4 regions of the Vibrio sp. Y176 genome follow, and region 1 is predicted to be linked to each of the others. Evidence: predicted binding sites of a transcription regulator. Region 1 holds the regulator's gene; each other region holds the start of a gene.
What was found. The regulator MetJ, encoded in region 1, represses methionine synthesis genes. The targets are predictions, from matches to a motif close to TTAGACNTNTANANGTCTAA.
Positions count from the first base shown of each region.

Region 1 (3,295 bases):
TAACAGATATTAAAGGAATCAAAAAGTGCACGGCATTGGGCAGCCAATGTGGTAAGTGCATCAGACAGGCCAAGGAAATTTTAGCGGAAACTAGTTACACGGAATTTAAACAAGCCAGCTAATTGCTGTAAGTATGCAGTAATTATTTGCCTTACATTTTGACACCTTCTCATTTGCTTCTACATTTAAATGAAGCCAAAGAGGAGGGTTTTGTCATGAAAGGCGATCCAATCATCATTCAACATCTCAATAAAGTGCTCGGTAACGAGCTCGTCGCTATTAATCAGTATTTTCTTCACGCCCGAATGTATAAAGACTGGGGCTTAAAGCACCTAGCAGACAAGGAATATCACGAATCTATCGATGAGATGAAACATGCCGATCATCTAATTGAGCGTATTTTGTTCCTTGAAGGCCTACCGAACCTACAAGATTTAGGTAAGTTGATGATTGGTGAAGATACCAAGGAAATGCTCGAGTGTGATTTAAAGCTTGAAGTGGCGGCTATTCCAGATTTAAAAGATGCGATTGCCTACGCTGAAGACATTCGAGATTATGTGTCTCGAGATCTCTTCCAAGATATTCTTGAAGATGAAGAAGAACATGTTGATTGGCTAGAGACGCAACTTGGCTTGATTGAAATGTCTGGTATTGAGAATTATCTCCAAGCGCAATACGTGGACGAAGAGTAACGATACTTTCTGAGTTTGCATACTCCAATAATAGTAAGAAGAAAGAGCACCTGACTCGAAAATCAGGTGCTTAACCCCGTTATCTGGTCTAATCTCTTTTATTATCGGCTTTTTAAGGATATTGCTCGCAATCTTGCCTATGAAGTTTGATTTCTATCCGATAGAATTTATGCCCCCTTACCTAAAAATAAAAAAGAGAAACGTCCATGTCTGAAGACAACCACCAAGCAGCCACTCCAGAAGAAGAACATCGCCAAAAAGCATTGGATTACCATGCTTATCCAACTCCAGGAAAGATTGCTGTCGAACTTACAAAGCCTGCGGAAACGGCGGGTGATCTTGCCCTTGCTTACAGCCCTGGTGTTGCAGAGCCAGTGCGTGAAATCGCACAAAACCCGGATAACGTGTACAAGTACACTGCAAAAGGGAACATGGTTGCTGTTATTTCTAACGGTACCGCTATTCTAGGTCTAGGTAACCTAGGTCCACTTGCATCTAAGCCAGTGATGGAAGGTAAAGCGTTACTGTTTAAGCGTTTCGCAGGTCTTGACTCTATTGATATTGAAGTTAAGCACCGCACGATCGATGAATTTGTTGATACTGTTGCGAGCATTGCAGACACTTTTGGCGGTATCAACCTTGAAGATATTAAAGCACCAGACTGTTTTGAGATTGAAAAGCGTCTGATTGAGCGTTGTGATGTACCAGTATTCCACGATGATCAACATGGTACTGCTATTGTAACGGCAGCGGGTATGCTGAATGCAATCGAACTTCAAGGTAAGAAACTTGAAGATTCAACAATTGTTTGTCTTGGCGCTGGCGCTGCCGCTGTAGCGTGTATGGAGCTTCTGATCAAATGCGGTGCAATGCGCGAAAAAATCTACATGCTAGATCGCAAAGGTGTGATTCACACTCGTCGTGATGACCTTAATGAATATAAGCAGTTATTTGCGAACAATACAGATAAGCGCACACTAGAAGACGTAATTGAAGGTGCAGATCTGTTCCTAGGTGTATCTGGTCCAAACCTGTTGCCAGCGGAAGCGTTGAAGTTGATGGCTGATAAGCCAATCGTATTCGCATGTTCTAACCCGGATCCTGAAATCAAGCCGGAAATTGCTCACGCAGTTCGTGATGACTTGATCATGGGTACTGGCCGTAGTGATTATCCTAACCAAGTTAACAACGTATTGTGTTTCCCATTCATTTTCCGTGGTGCTCTTGATGTGCGTGCAAGTGAAATCAATGATGAAATGAAACTTGCAGCCGTTGAGGCGATTCGCGAGCTAGCAAAAGAGCCTGTACCTGAAGCTGTATTGAAGGCTGCCGGTGTTGATAAGCTAGAGTTTGGTGCGGACTATATTATTCCAAAACCAATGGATTCACGTTTGCTACCACGTGTTGCAAAAGCGGTTGCTCAGGCGGCGGTTAATTCAGGTGTAGCTCGTATCGAGATGCCTGAAAACTACATGGCAGAGTAATATATCTTTCAGATGTGATACACAAAAAATGGGACGCTATTGCGTCCCATTTTTTATGTCATCCATTTGGCTCGAGGCAAGAGTTATTACCTGAAACCTTTTATCAGGCTTTTTTATTCTTCGTCGAATGACTCAAATTCGATGCCCATTTCCGTCATCAGCGCTTTTACTTCTGTTGGAATATCATCAGGACGGTCTTTACGAAGGTCTTCATCTGTCGGAAGTGGCTGACCTGTGTACGCGTGCAAAAATGCCTCGCATAGCAATTCGCTATTGGTTGCATGGCGTAAGTTATTGATCTGACGGCGAGTACGCTCATCAGTTAGCACCTTTAAAACTTTTAGCGGGATAGAGACGGTAATTTTTTTTACTTGTTCGCTTTTTTTGCCGTGCTCTGCATATGGGCTAATGTATTCGCCATTCCAGTCAGCCATTGCACACCTTCATTTATGTAATCGGTTAAAAATAATTTAGGTGCTGATTTTAGCTGCATTTACCGCCATAAGCAAAGACATATAGACGTCTAGAAGTGTTGACGTCTCATTTTTTGACGAGTAAAGTGAACATAACAGCAAAGGAAGCGTGTTGATCACTTTATGTTACTCATTAGATATAGCGCATTCCTATTTAGAAGTCATTACCCGTGAAAGGATACACCCATGAGCACTCGCAAACCTGCGACCATTGCAGTACGCACTGGTATTGAATCAGACAGCCAATATCATGCTGTCGTTCCACCTATTTATCTTTCCACTAACTATGGTTTTCCTGCTTTTGGTGAAGTGCCCAAGTATGATTACACACGATCTGGTAATCCAAACCGCGGACTGTTGGAAAGTGCGCTATCTGAACTTGAGTCTGGAAAAGGAGCGGTTGTTACTAACTGCGGTACGTCGGCATTAAATTTATGGGTTTCCGCTTTTCTCGGCCCAGATGATCTCATTATTGCTCCTCACGATTGTTATGGCGGCACCTATCGTCTTTTTAATACTCGAGCTAGCAAAGGCGATTTTAAGGTTCAGTTTGTCGATCAATCAGACGAACAGGCTTTAGATGCTGCATTGGCACAAAAACCAAAACTCATTTTGCTAGAAACTCCGTCAAACCCTCTGGTTCGCG
Region 1 is NZ_JAWOQS010000015.1:47,823-51,117, reverse strand. It holds gene R7O13_RS22125 ((2Fe-2S)-binding protein) at 1-122, shown strand, start outside; gene bfr (bacterioferritin) at 216-692, shown strand; gene R7O13_RS22115 (malic enzyme-like NAD(P)-binding protein) at 899-2,176, shown strand; gene metJ (met regulon transcriptional regulator MetJ) at 2,290-2,610, opposite strand; gene R7O13_RS22105 (O-succinylhomoserine (thiol)-lyase) at 2,836-3,295, shown strand, end outside.

Region 2 (3,295 bases), on a different contig from region 1:
ACTGTTCTAAGTGGATAAAAACTAAGCGTAATTGCCCTAGTTGGTATCTAGACACCTTGCAACGCTTCCCCTATAATCGTTGTCCTATTAAGGCCCCTTAGCTCAGTGGTTAGAGCAGTCGACTCATAATCGATTGGTCCGCAGTTCAAGTCTGCGAGGGGCCACCATTCAAATCAAGCACTTCGCTTACCCTTCTTTGAATGTTGCCTTTTATTCCGTCCCGAGGTACAAAATCAGTACAGTACGCATTCGGGAGTACTCACATGGCAACTTTAGTTAAAACCTCTTCTGGTACCTGGAAAGCCGTTATTCGAAAAACTGGCTGGCCGACGACGTCTAAAACTTTTCGTCTCAAACGCGATGCAGAGGATTGGGCAAGACGTACCGAAGATGAAATTGTACGTGGCGTCTACATCAAACGTTCCTCGTCTGAACGCCTCACCATTGAAGAAGCATTAAAACGCTACCTGGCAGAAATCTCACCTACCAAACGACCGGCGACCGCTGCCTGTGACGCGAGACATTCCAAACCGCTCATCAAGGCCCTGGGAAAATACTCCCTGGCCGCCTGACGCCCGAAATCATTGCCAAGTATCGAGACGACCGGTTAGCTGGCCTGGATCGTTGCGACGCCAGAGGTAACCCGGCCCCTAAGCCACGCTCACCTAACACCGTACGCATTGACCTGGCCCTGCTCAGTCACCTGTACAACATTGCGATTAAAGAGTGGGGGATCGGCCTGGCAATTAACCCGGTCCAGAATATTCGTAAGCCCACCACATTATTCCAGGAAAAGGTCGGTTCAAACAAACAGCAATTCAGGCAGCTCGACTTGAGCTGCACATGCACCAAATAGGTATAAATGATCCAAGAAATGGGGTCTGGATGATTAACTTCAAAAAGAACAACGACTTGAATTGGGTTGACCCAAAATCACCGGCACACCGTTCAATACATCGATTTAACTATGAGAACTGGATCGCAAGAATATTTGTGACTGGTGGTATGACAAAACAGATGGTAATAGCTCGATTAAATAGGATTAAAATGAGCTTGAAGGATGGAGAATACCCTTCAAAGATTACTCAGAAAAAAGATGTAAGTTGGAATGGCTCATGACTGTTTATAGAATCACAGAAGATCCTGCTAAGTTTAAAACTCTTTCATTATTGCCTAGTGACCTAGCTGAACAATTAGGTGACTTTGAGCTTGTAAGAGACATACTGCATCAACCTTCGCACAATTCATCACTCCAACCGATATGGGGTAAGGTTAATTCGGAGTTTGCAGATGTTCTCAAGAAAGATTCGGAAACTCCAGATATAAGTATTTGGTGTAATACATTCCTCATATTTTCACCCAAAGCATTCAATTACTTACATAACAAGTTGTCGACATGTGGAGAGTTTTTGCCGATCAATGTAGGTAGTGAAACTTGGTATTTCTATACAGCACTGACATTCGCAAGAGAGAACAAACAGTTAACGATTCCCAAAGTTGAATACGGTGAATTGATAGGATTGGAGACACTAGTCTTCGACGAAGAAGATACTCAAGATAAATATATCTTCAAGTCAGTAGAGGAAGGCCCCGTAAACCTATTCTGTACAGATATACTTCGAGAATTAGTGACCGAACATAAGTTGACAGGTATCGGTTTCTCAGAAGATCTAACAGGTTTAGATTTCATTGATGAGGCGGTGTAATTTCACTTGTTGGGTTACTTAAGCAAGTTAAGGAGAACTTCTGCGTTGGTGATATGACATTCGAAAAGCTCAGCTCTGCAGCAACTATCGAATGAGTAATGATATCTACGCCTAATGCAGCTTCTCGAGGCTCTACACTTCCCGTCAGTAACACTTTTTGACCTTCCACTCAGCTTGATCAAAAATTAAGCCCCAAAACATCATACAAATTTTTGTAGCAATGAAACAAAATGTCTGCTCGTGATTTAAACCATTGACCCTCAGACAACTTCTGATAGTATGGACATATAAACGTATGGACGTCTAAAGCAAAAATGGAGCTACAATGAAAAGTATTGGTCACTTAAAGAAACTAGCTTTGATTCTCACGGCAGTAGTCGGCTTAAGCGCTTGTGGAGAAAAAGATGACTCTGTCATTAAAGTGGGCGCGACAGTTGGACCACATGCACAAGTAGTCGAGGCGGTAGCGAAGGAGGCAGCGAAGCAAGGTTTGAATGTCGAAGTCATTGAGTTTTCTGACTACGTGACACCTAATGCCGCTCTTAGCGATGGTAGCATCGATATTAATAGCTATCAGCACCAGCCATTTTTAGACAACTTCAACAGTAGCCATAACGCCCAATTAGTATCAATTGGTCAGTCCATTCTTATGCGTATGGGGCTTTATTCCAATAAGTATCGCTCACTGCAAGAGCTTCCAAACAATGCACGTATAGCGCTTCCAAATGACCCTACCAACGGTGGTCGTGGTCTGTTGCTACTCGCCGATGCAGGTTTAATTGAGCTGAAACAGGGTGTTGGCCATAAAGCCGCCCTAACTGATATCACAAAAAACGCAAAATCATTTGAATTTGTCGAGGTAGATGCCGCTCAGCTACCCAGAACATTAGATGATGTGGACGCGGCTGCGATTACAATGAACTACGTAATGTCTTCTGGTTTAGATCCTAAGAAACAAAGTATCTATCTTGAAGCAAAAGACGCCCCATTAGCAGTCATGGTCATCGCCACTCGTGACGCAGACAAAAATAATGAAGCGTATAAAAAATTCGTTTCTATTTATCAATCTCAAGCGATTCGTGATTATCTCGATCGCACTTTCAAAGGCACAATCGAAGCAGCTTTTTAATCAATAAAGCAGCGAATACTTTGCCCCACGAATCAGATAGAAAAGAGGCTAATGTTTTCTCATAGCCTCTTCTTTTCATTACTCACTAAATCGACTCATTGTCGACTTTCAGCCTCTAACTTCATTGCCAAATAAGCTTGGTCAGCAGAAACCAATTCAGGACGGTTAATCAACTTCCAGAGGAAGTATGGTGGGATTAAAAATACGATGAAGTAGAGAGATTCATGGAAGAAAACATCGGCTATCGTTTGCTGATGCTCCCAAAGTGCCGTCAGTGCGAAGAGCTCTAACATCACGCCTAATACGCCAAAGACGACAGAGACAACAATCGCTAAACCCAGTAGTTCTCTAATAAAGTGCTTGTATGCCATGATACTAATTCCTTCTAGCAATAAGTCATACTAACTTACGCTCATAAGAAAGAAGCCAGCTTGACTATCATCAAACTCCCCTCATCACA
Region 2 is NZ_JAWOQS010000004.1:180,760-184,054, forward strand. It holds tRNA gene R7O13_RS11990 (tRNA-Ile) at 92-167, shown strand; gene R7O13_RS11995 (hypothetical protein) at 264-572, shown strand; gene R7O13_RS31525 (AHH domain-containing protein) at 817-1,119, shown strand; gene R7O13_RS12000 (imm11 family protein) at 1,410-1,706, shown strand; gene R7O13_RS12005 (MetQ/NlpA family ABC transporter substrate-binding protein) at 2,032-2,835, shown strand; gene R7O13_RS12010 (hypothetical protein) at 2,931-3,206, opposite strand.
Region 2: R7O13_RS12005 (MetQ/NlpA family ABC transporter substrate-binding protein) is a predicted target of MetJ. The motif match lies at 1,994-2,013, and genes of this name have one in related genera.

Region 3 (3,295 bases), on a different contig from region 1:
TGGCCTTTGCGTATGTGAGTATTCAAGTATTTGAGCAATCAAGCTGGCCAGCATCGATAGCGATGGCGCTAATGATATTTTTCCTTGGGGCGTCATTTTCTCAATTGCTGCTTACGATAGCTCGCAGCAGATTACAGGCATTTCACCGTATTTTACCAGTTACGGGCATTGTGTCTGGAATGCTATTAGTCATCGCAACGTTGTTTGCTTCTTACCAGTTAAATGAAGCCACACTAAACGCTGCGACACAGCCGATCTTGCTGTCTTTAGCTATGCTAATTTCTTCAATTATTGTGTGGTGTTGGCATATTTTTACGCATAAGAAACCAGAAAAGGTGCAACTGAGCGTTGCCTTGTTTCTAGCACTCGCGTCGATGACGAGCCTGCAAGGTTTATTCTCTCTCGCGGCTTAACCTCTATTCTAAAGACAAAGCTAGACAGCTTATATCCAAGTGCTTTCTTGGTGCTTGGGTATAAGGTGATCTCGTTTTAGAGCGCACTCACTTTAAATTCGCGTGATTACTACTACGCTTGTTTATATACCTTGTCGAAGAGGAGAGTCGCGATGGATTTAAGCAATGTAGGTAATCTGGACAGCACTATTTTGCTAGGTATCGTCAACGAAAAGCTACGTTTAGAGTGCGACAGTTTTGACGAGTTAGTATCAGTGTATGAGATGGATGTAGAGTCTGTAGTCGGCAAGCTTGATATGCTCGGTTATCAGTACGATCCATTGACTAACCAATTTAAAGCATATCAACGCTAAGCCTTTCATAACCCAAATCTTTTAAGCCACCTTGATTCCGTCAAGGTGGCTTTTACATTGTAGCCTCGCGGTTGCGAAAAAAGCTTGTAAGTAACGCTTTTCTTTCTCTGAGTGACGCGTTGCAGCAAACAAGCGACGCCATAAGCCTTGGCCGAAAGGTTTACTGGTAATAAGACCTTGGCGAGAAAATTCAGAAATCGCCCAATTGGGTAGTGCCGCCACCCCTAATCCAGCAGAGACCATCTGAACTAACATGAGAGTGTTGTCGGCTTGCTTCCATTTCGCAGGTTCTATTCCTGCTGGCTGAAGAAAGTGTTTTACGACGTCTAGCCTTTGTTTTTGAACCGGATAAGAGAGCATGGTTTGATCTGCGAGATCTTGCGGCTCAATAATTTCTTTTTCCGCCAATGGGTGGTTGGTTGCGGTAATTAAACGCATTTCAAAGTCGAATAGAGGCTCGTAGTGGACTTCGGATCGAGGTTGGATATCGGAAGTAATAACGAGATCGAGTTCGCCTGCCAATAGAGCTGGGAGTGGTTCAAAGCCAAAACCAGAGGAAAAGTCCAATGTTACGCTAGGCCAAGCAAGTTGGTACTCCCTAAGTGCAGGCATTAGCCATTGGAAGCAAGAGTGACATTCAATGGCCATATGTAATCGGCCATTGACGTCCTCTTTCAAGCTCGCTAAATCATTTTCTGCTCTTGCGAGTTTCGGAAGGATATCTTCTGCAAGACGCAATAGGATTTCTCCCTCTGAAGTGAACTTCACCGGACGAGTCTTTCTCAGGAACAGTTGCCCTCCAATTCGCGCCTCCAAATCTTTGATCTGATGAGACAGTGCCGACTGAGTGAGATGTAAAGCGGTCGCTGTCGCCGTTAGAGAGCCAGTGTCTCGAAGCGAAGTGAGTGTCCGCAAATGTTTTAGCTCTATCATGAATTCCTTTCATCCTTTGTTGCTCGCTATGAACAGAATAGCAATCGTGTAAATAACTTAACGACAAAAAATGGATATGTAAACGTCTAGACGTCTATTTGTTGTTTTTATTTGCGAATCATGTCGCTTCATGATGAATTTTTTTAATAAACAAGTTGAATAAATGGACGTTGTTCTAATATCAGATGAGAGCGATAGTTTAGCCATCCAGACATCTTATTCTTTACCGAAAGATGCTCTGAACCAAACAAATTGAACAAAATTGAGAAAGGAATAGGGACATGGCGACAACGACTCACATACTAGGTTATCCACGCATTGGTGAAAAAAGAGAATTAAAATTCGCTCAGGAGAAATACTGGCGAGGAGAAATTGATCAAGCTGAGCTTAAAAAGGTTGGGGCAGATCTACGCGCCAAAAACTGGCAAACGCAAACGGATTCAGGTTTGAGTTTTGCCACCGCTGGCGACTTCGCTTGGTACGATCATGTACAGACGACCACGTTGCTATTGGGTCATGTGCCAAAGCGTCACGCTGATGGTTTCCCTAACCTGGATACGTTGTTTAAAGTGGGTCGCGGTCAATCTCAGGCGGGTTGCAGCTGTGCGGGCGCTGCGGCATCGGATATGACCAAATGGTTCAACACAAACTACCATTACATCGTCCCTGAATTCAGTAAGGACGATACGTTTGAAGTGAGCTGGCCGCAACTGTTTGAAGAAGTCAACGAAGCGCTTCAAGCTGGCCACCAAGTGAAGCCTGTTTTGCTTGGCCCAGTCAGTTACCTTTACTTGGGCAAAGAGGTCGAAGAAGGGTTTGACCGCTTAACCCTGCTACCACGCTTACTTACCGCTTACCAAGCTATTTTGGCAAAGCTAGCAAGTCAAGGTGTTGAGTGGGTTCAGATTGATGAGCCAATTTTGTCACTGGAGCTAGAAAGCAAATGGGCTGATTCGTTTAAGCTAGCCTACCAAGTTATTCGAAGCGATGTAAAAGTGCTGCTAACGACGTACTTTGACTCCGTAAGCGATACGCTAGACAAAATTGTAGAGCTACCGGTGGATGGTTTGCATATCGATTTATCTGCCGTCCCTCAGCAGCTTGACGATGTGGTTGCCAAGTTACCGGAGGGGTGGGTGCTTTCTGCTGGCGTTGTGAATGGTCGTAACGTGTGGCGTTCGGATTTAAGTGCCCAACTCGAGCGTCTACAGCCAGTCAAAGAGAAACTGGGCGACAAACTTTGGGTTGCCAGTTCATGTTCTCTGCTACATAGCCCTGTTGATTTAGCACTGGAAACAGAACTAAGCGAAGAAGTAAAAAGTTGGTTTGCCTTTGCAAAACAAAAAGTGGCAGAAGTCGCCTTGCTTGGCCGAGCGCTCGATGGTGACCAAAATGCGATTCTCGCTTGTGATACCTATAGCCAGCCAATCAAAGCGCGCAAGACAGCAACACATGTGAATAAGCCTCAAGTACAAGCGCGTATAAACAACATTACCTCGTCACTTGCCGAGCGCAGCGCACCTTATGCAGAGCGTGCCGCGCATCAAGCTGAAGTATTGGGCTTGCCTTTGTTGCCAACAACGACAATCGGCTCTT
Region 3 is NZ_JAWOQS010000005.1:111,179-114,473, reverse strand. It holds gene R7O13_RS14165 (hypothetical protein) at 1-413, shown strand, start outside; gene R7O13_RS14160 (DUF4250 domain-containing protein) at 566-766, shown strand; gene metR (HTH-type transcriptional regulator MetR) at 788-1,699, opposite strand; gene metE (5-methyltetrahydropteroyltriglutamate--homocysteine S-methyltransferase) at 1,981-3,295, shown strand, end outside.
Region 3: metE (5-methyltetrahydropteroyltriglutamate--homocysteine S-methyltransferase) is a predicted target of MetJ. The motif match lies at 1,778-1,797, and genes of this name have one in related genera.

Region 4 (3,295 bases), on a different contig from region 1:
TGCTCAACAGGTTGGTGAGTTGGGCCATCTTCGCCAAGACCGATCGAATCATGCGTGTAAACTTGGATGTTCTGAATTTTCATCAGCGCAGCCATACGCATTGCGTTACGAGCGTATTCCATGAACATTAGGAATGTTGCGCCGTAAGGAACGAAACCACCGTGCAATGCGATACCGTTGATGATAGCAGTCATACCGAATTCGCGTACACCGTAGTGGATGTAGTTGCCAGAGAAGTCCTCCGTTTCTAGAGACTTAGAACCAGACCACATGGTCAGGTTAGAAGGCGCTAGGTCAGCAGAACCACCCATAAACTCAGGAAGCATTTGACCAAACGCTTCTAGTGCATTTTGCGATGCTTTACGTGATGCAATGTTCGCTGGGTTTGCTTGAAGATCAGCAATGATTTGGTTCGCTTTTTCTTCCCACTGTGCAGGAAGTTCGCCGTTTAGACGACGTTTAAGCTCTGCCGCTTCAGCAGGGTAAGCTGCAGCGTATGCTTCGAATTTTTCATTCCAAGCTGCTTCTTTCGCGGCGCCCGCTTCTTTTGCATCCCACTCAGCGTAAACATCTGCCGGGATCTCAAATGGGCCGTACTCCCAACCTAGGTATTCGCGAGCCGCTTGGATTTCATCGTGACCTAGTGGTGCACCGTGACAGTCGTGTGAGCCAGACTTGTTAGGAGAACCGAAACCGATAATTGTTTTGGTACAGATAAGCGTAGGACGTGGGTCCGCTTTTGCTGCTTCAATTGCTGCGTTGATCGCGTCTGAGTCGTGACCATCGACTGCTGGGATTACATGCCAGCCGTACGCTTCAAAACGCTTAGGTGTATCGTCAGAGAACCAGCCTTCAACATGACCGTCGATAGAAATGCCGTTGTCATCCCAGAACGCGATCAGTTTGCCTAGACCTAACGTCCCAGCAAGAGAGCATGCTTCATGCGAGATGCCTTCCATTAGACAGCCGTCACCCATGAACACATACGTAAAGTGGTCAACGATATCGTGACCTTCTTTGTTGAACTGTGCCGCTAGTGCTTTCTCTGCGATCGCCATACCAACAGCGTTAGTGATGCCTTGACCTAGAGGACCCGTTGTTGTCTCGATACCAGGCGCGTAGCCGTACTCTGGGTGACCTGGGGTTTTTGAGTGCAATTGACGGAAGTTTTTCAGATCGTCAATAGATAGCTCGTAACCGCTTAAGTGCAGTAGAGAGTAAATAAGCATTGACCCATGACCGTTTGACAGCACAAAGCGATCGCGGTCGGCCCACTCTGGGTTTGAAGGGTTATGGTTTAGGTGAGAGCGCCAAAGAACTTCAGCGATATCAGCCATACCCATTGGTGCGCCTGGGTGGCCTGAGTTAGCTTGTTGAACACCATCCATGCTTAGAGCACGAATTGCATTGGCAAGATGTTTACGAGACGACATGTCTGCTCCTGAGTACATTAAGCGAAACGAAAAGTAGGTCATAATTCTCTCAAAGCCCTGTTGGGTGTGCAAACGTTTTCCAGTCCAAAACCTCACAAATATTGCACCTTTCGCGCCAAATCGTTCGAAGTTCTTAAAATTATCAATAAATCAGGCAAACGTTTGGTTATAACAAAAACCAAAAAAGAGCTTGTAATTCGAGCAATCAAATTTAGAATAGACGTCTAGATGTAGATACACCTACAAAAATTAGTATTAATTTGCGCTGGAGAGTTTATCATTCCCCAGTTTTAAACCAGATATAGTGGAGCTAACATGGCTAAGCACCTGTTTACTTCTGAGTCAGTATCAGAAGGTCATCCAGATAAAATTGCAGACCAGATTTCTGATGCGGTTCTTGACGCGATTCTAGAGCAAGATCCAAAGGCTCGTGTTGCATGTGAGACTTACGTTAAAACCGGTATGGTAATGGTGGGTGGTGAAATCACGACTTCAGCATGGGTAGACATCGAAGAGTTAACTCGTGAAACCGTTCGTGAAATCGGCTACGTACATTCAGATATGGGCTTTGACGCAGATTCTTGTGCGGTACTAAACACAATCGGTAAACAGTCGCCAGATATCAACCAAGGTGTTGATAAAGCTGACCCTAAAGAACAAGGTGCAGGCGACCAAGGCATCATGTTTGGTTACGCTTGTAACGAAACTGAAGTACTAATGCCAGCGCCAATTACTTACTCTCACCGTCTTGTTCAAAAGCAAGCAGAAGTTCGTAAAAACGGCACACTACCTTGGTTGCGTCCTGATGCAAAATCTCAGGTAACATTCCAATACGATCAAGGTAACATCGTTGGTATCGACGCGGTTGTTCTTTCAACTCAACACTGTGATTCAATCTCAACTTCAGACCTGCGTGAAGCGGTAATGGAAGAGATCATTAAGCCAGTGCTACCTTCTGAGTGGATCAACAAAGAAACAAACTTCTTCATTAATCCAACCGGTCGCTTCGTAATCGGTGGTCCTATGGGTGACTGTGGTCTAACTGGTCGTAAGATCATCGTAGATACCTACGGCGGCGCAGCTCGTCACGGTGGCGGTGCGTTTTCTGGTAAAGATCCATCAAAAGTTGACCGTAGTGCAGCATACGCAGCACGCTACGTAGCGAAAAACATCGTAGCGGCAGGCATGGCTGACCGTTGTGAGATCCAACTTTCTTACGCAATCGGTGTTGCTGATCCAACGTCTATCATGGTGGAAACGTTCGGTACTGAGAAAGTACCTCACGACATCATCATTGAAGCGGTTCGTCAATTCTTCGACCTACGTCCATACGGTCTACAAGAAATGCTTAACCTTCTTCAACCTATCTACAAGAAGACAGCGGCATACGGTCACTTCGGTCGTGAAGAATTCCCGTGGGAAGCGACAGACAAAGCTGCACTTCTACGCGATTTCGCTGGCATCAAATAATCAAGCCAAGCAAGAATCAATCAAGCCCTCGCCTATGGCGGGGGCTTTTTATTTTCAGCAACTTTTATCCAGCCATTTCGGCTCATACCGCCCTGACCCACAAAGCAGTCCTGTTTCTCCCTCATTTTTTATACCGAATAAATTTTAAGCAATTATTTGTAAATTATCCCATCTCCGCCAATAGTTAAAATATTGTTAACTCCAATTTAAATAGAGACGTCGGATGCTGGCGACTGTGGAAGCACACTTAAGTAAAGACATGAGTCAGGCATCTTTATGGCCGATACCAAACTAAGCCAATGCTCAGATGTAAACTTGAAAAAGTCGCTTCAAGTTTGACTGAACAAAAACCGCTGTCAGTTGGTATAAGCGGATAATGTGGGAATAAATCA
Region 4 is NZ_JAWOQS010000006.1:371,570-374,864, forward strand. It holds gene tkt (transketolase) at 1-1,433, opposite strand, end outside; gene metK (methionine adenosyltransferase) at 1,749-2,903, shown strand.
Region 4: metK (methionine adenosyltransferase) is a predicted target of MetJ. The motif match lies at 1,650-1,669, and genes of this name have one in related genera.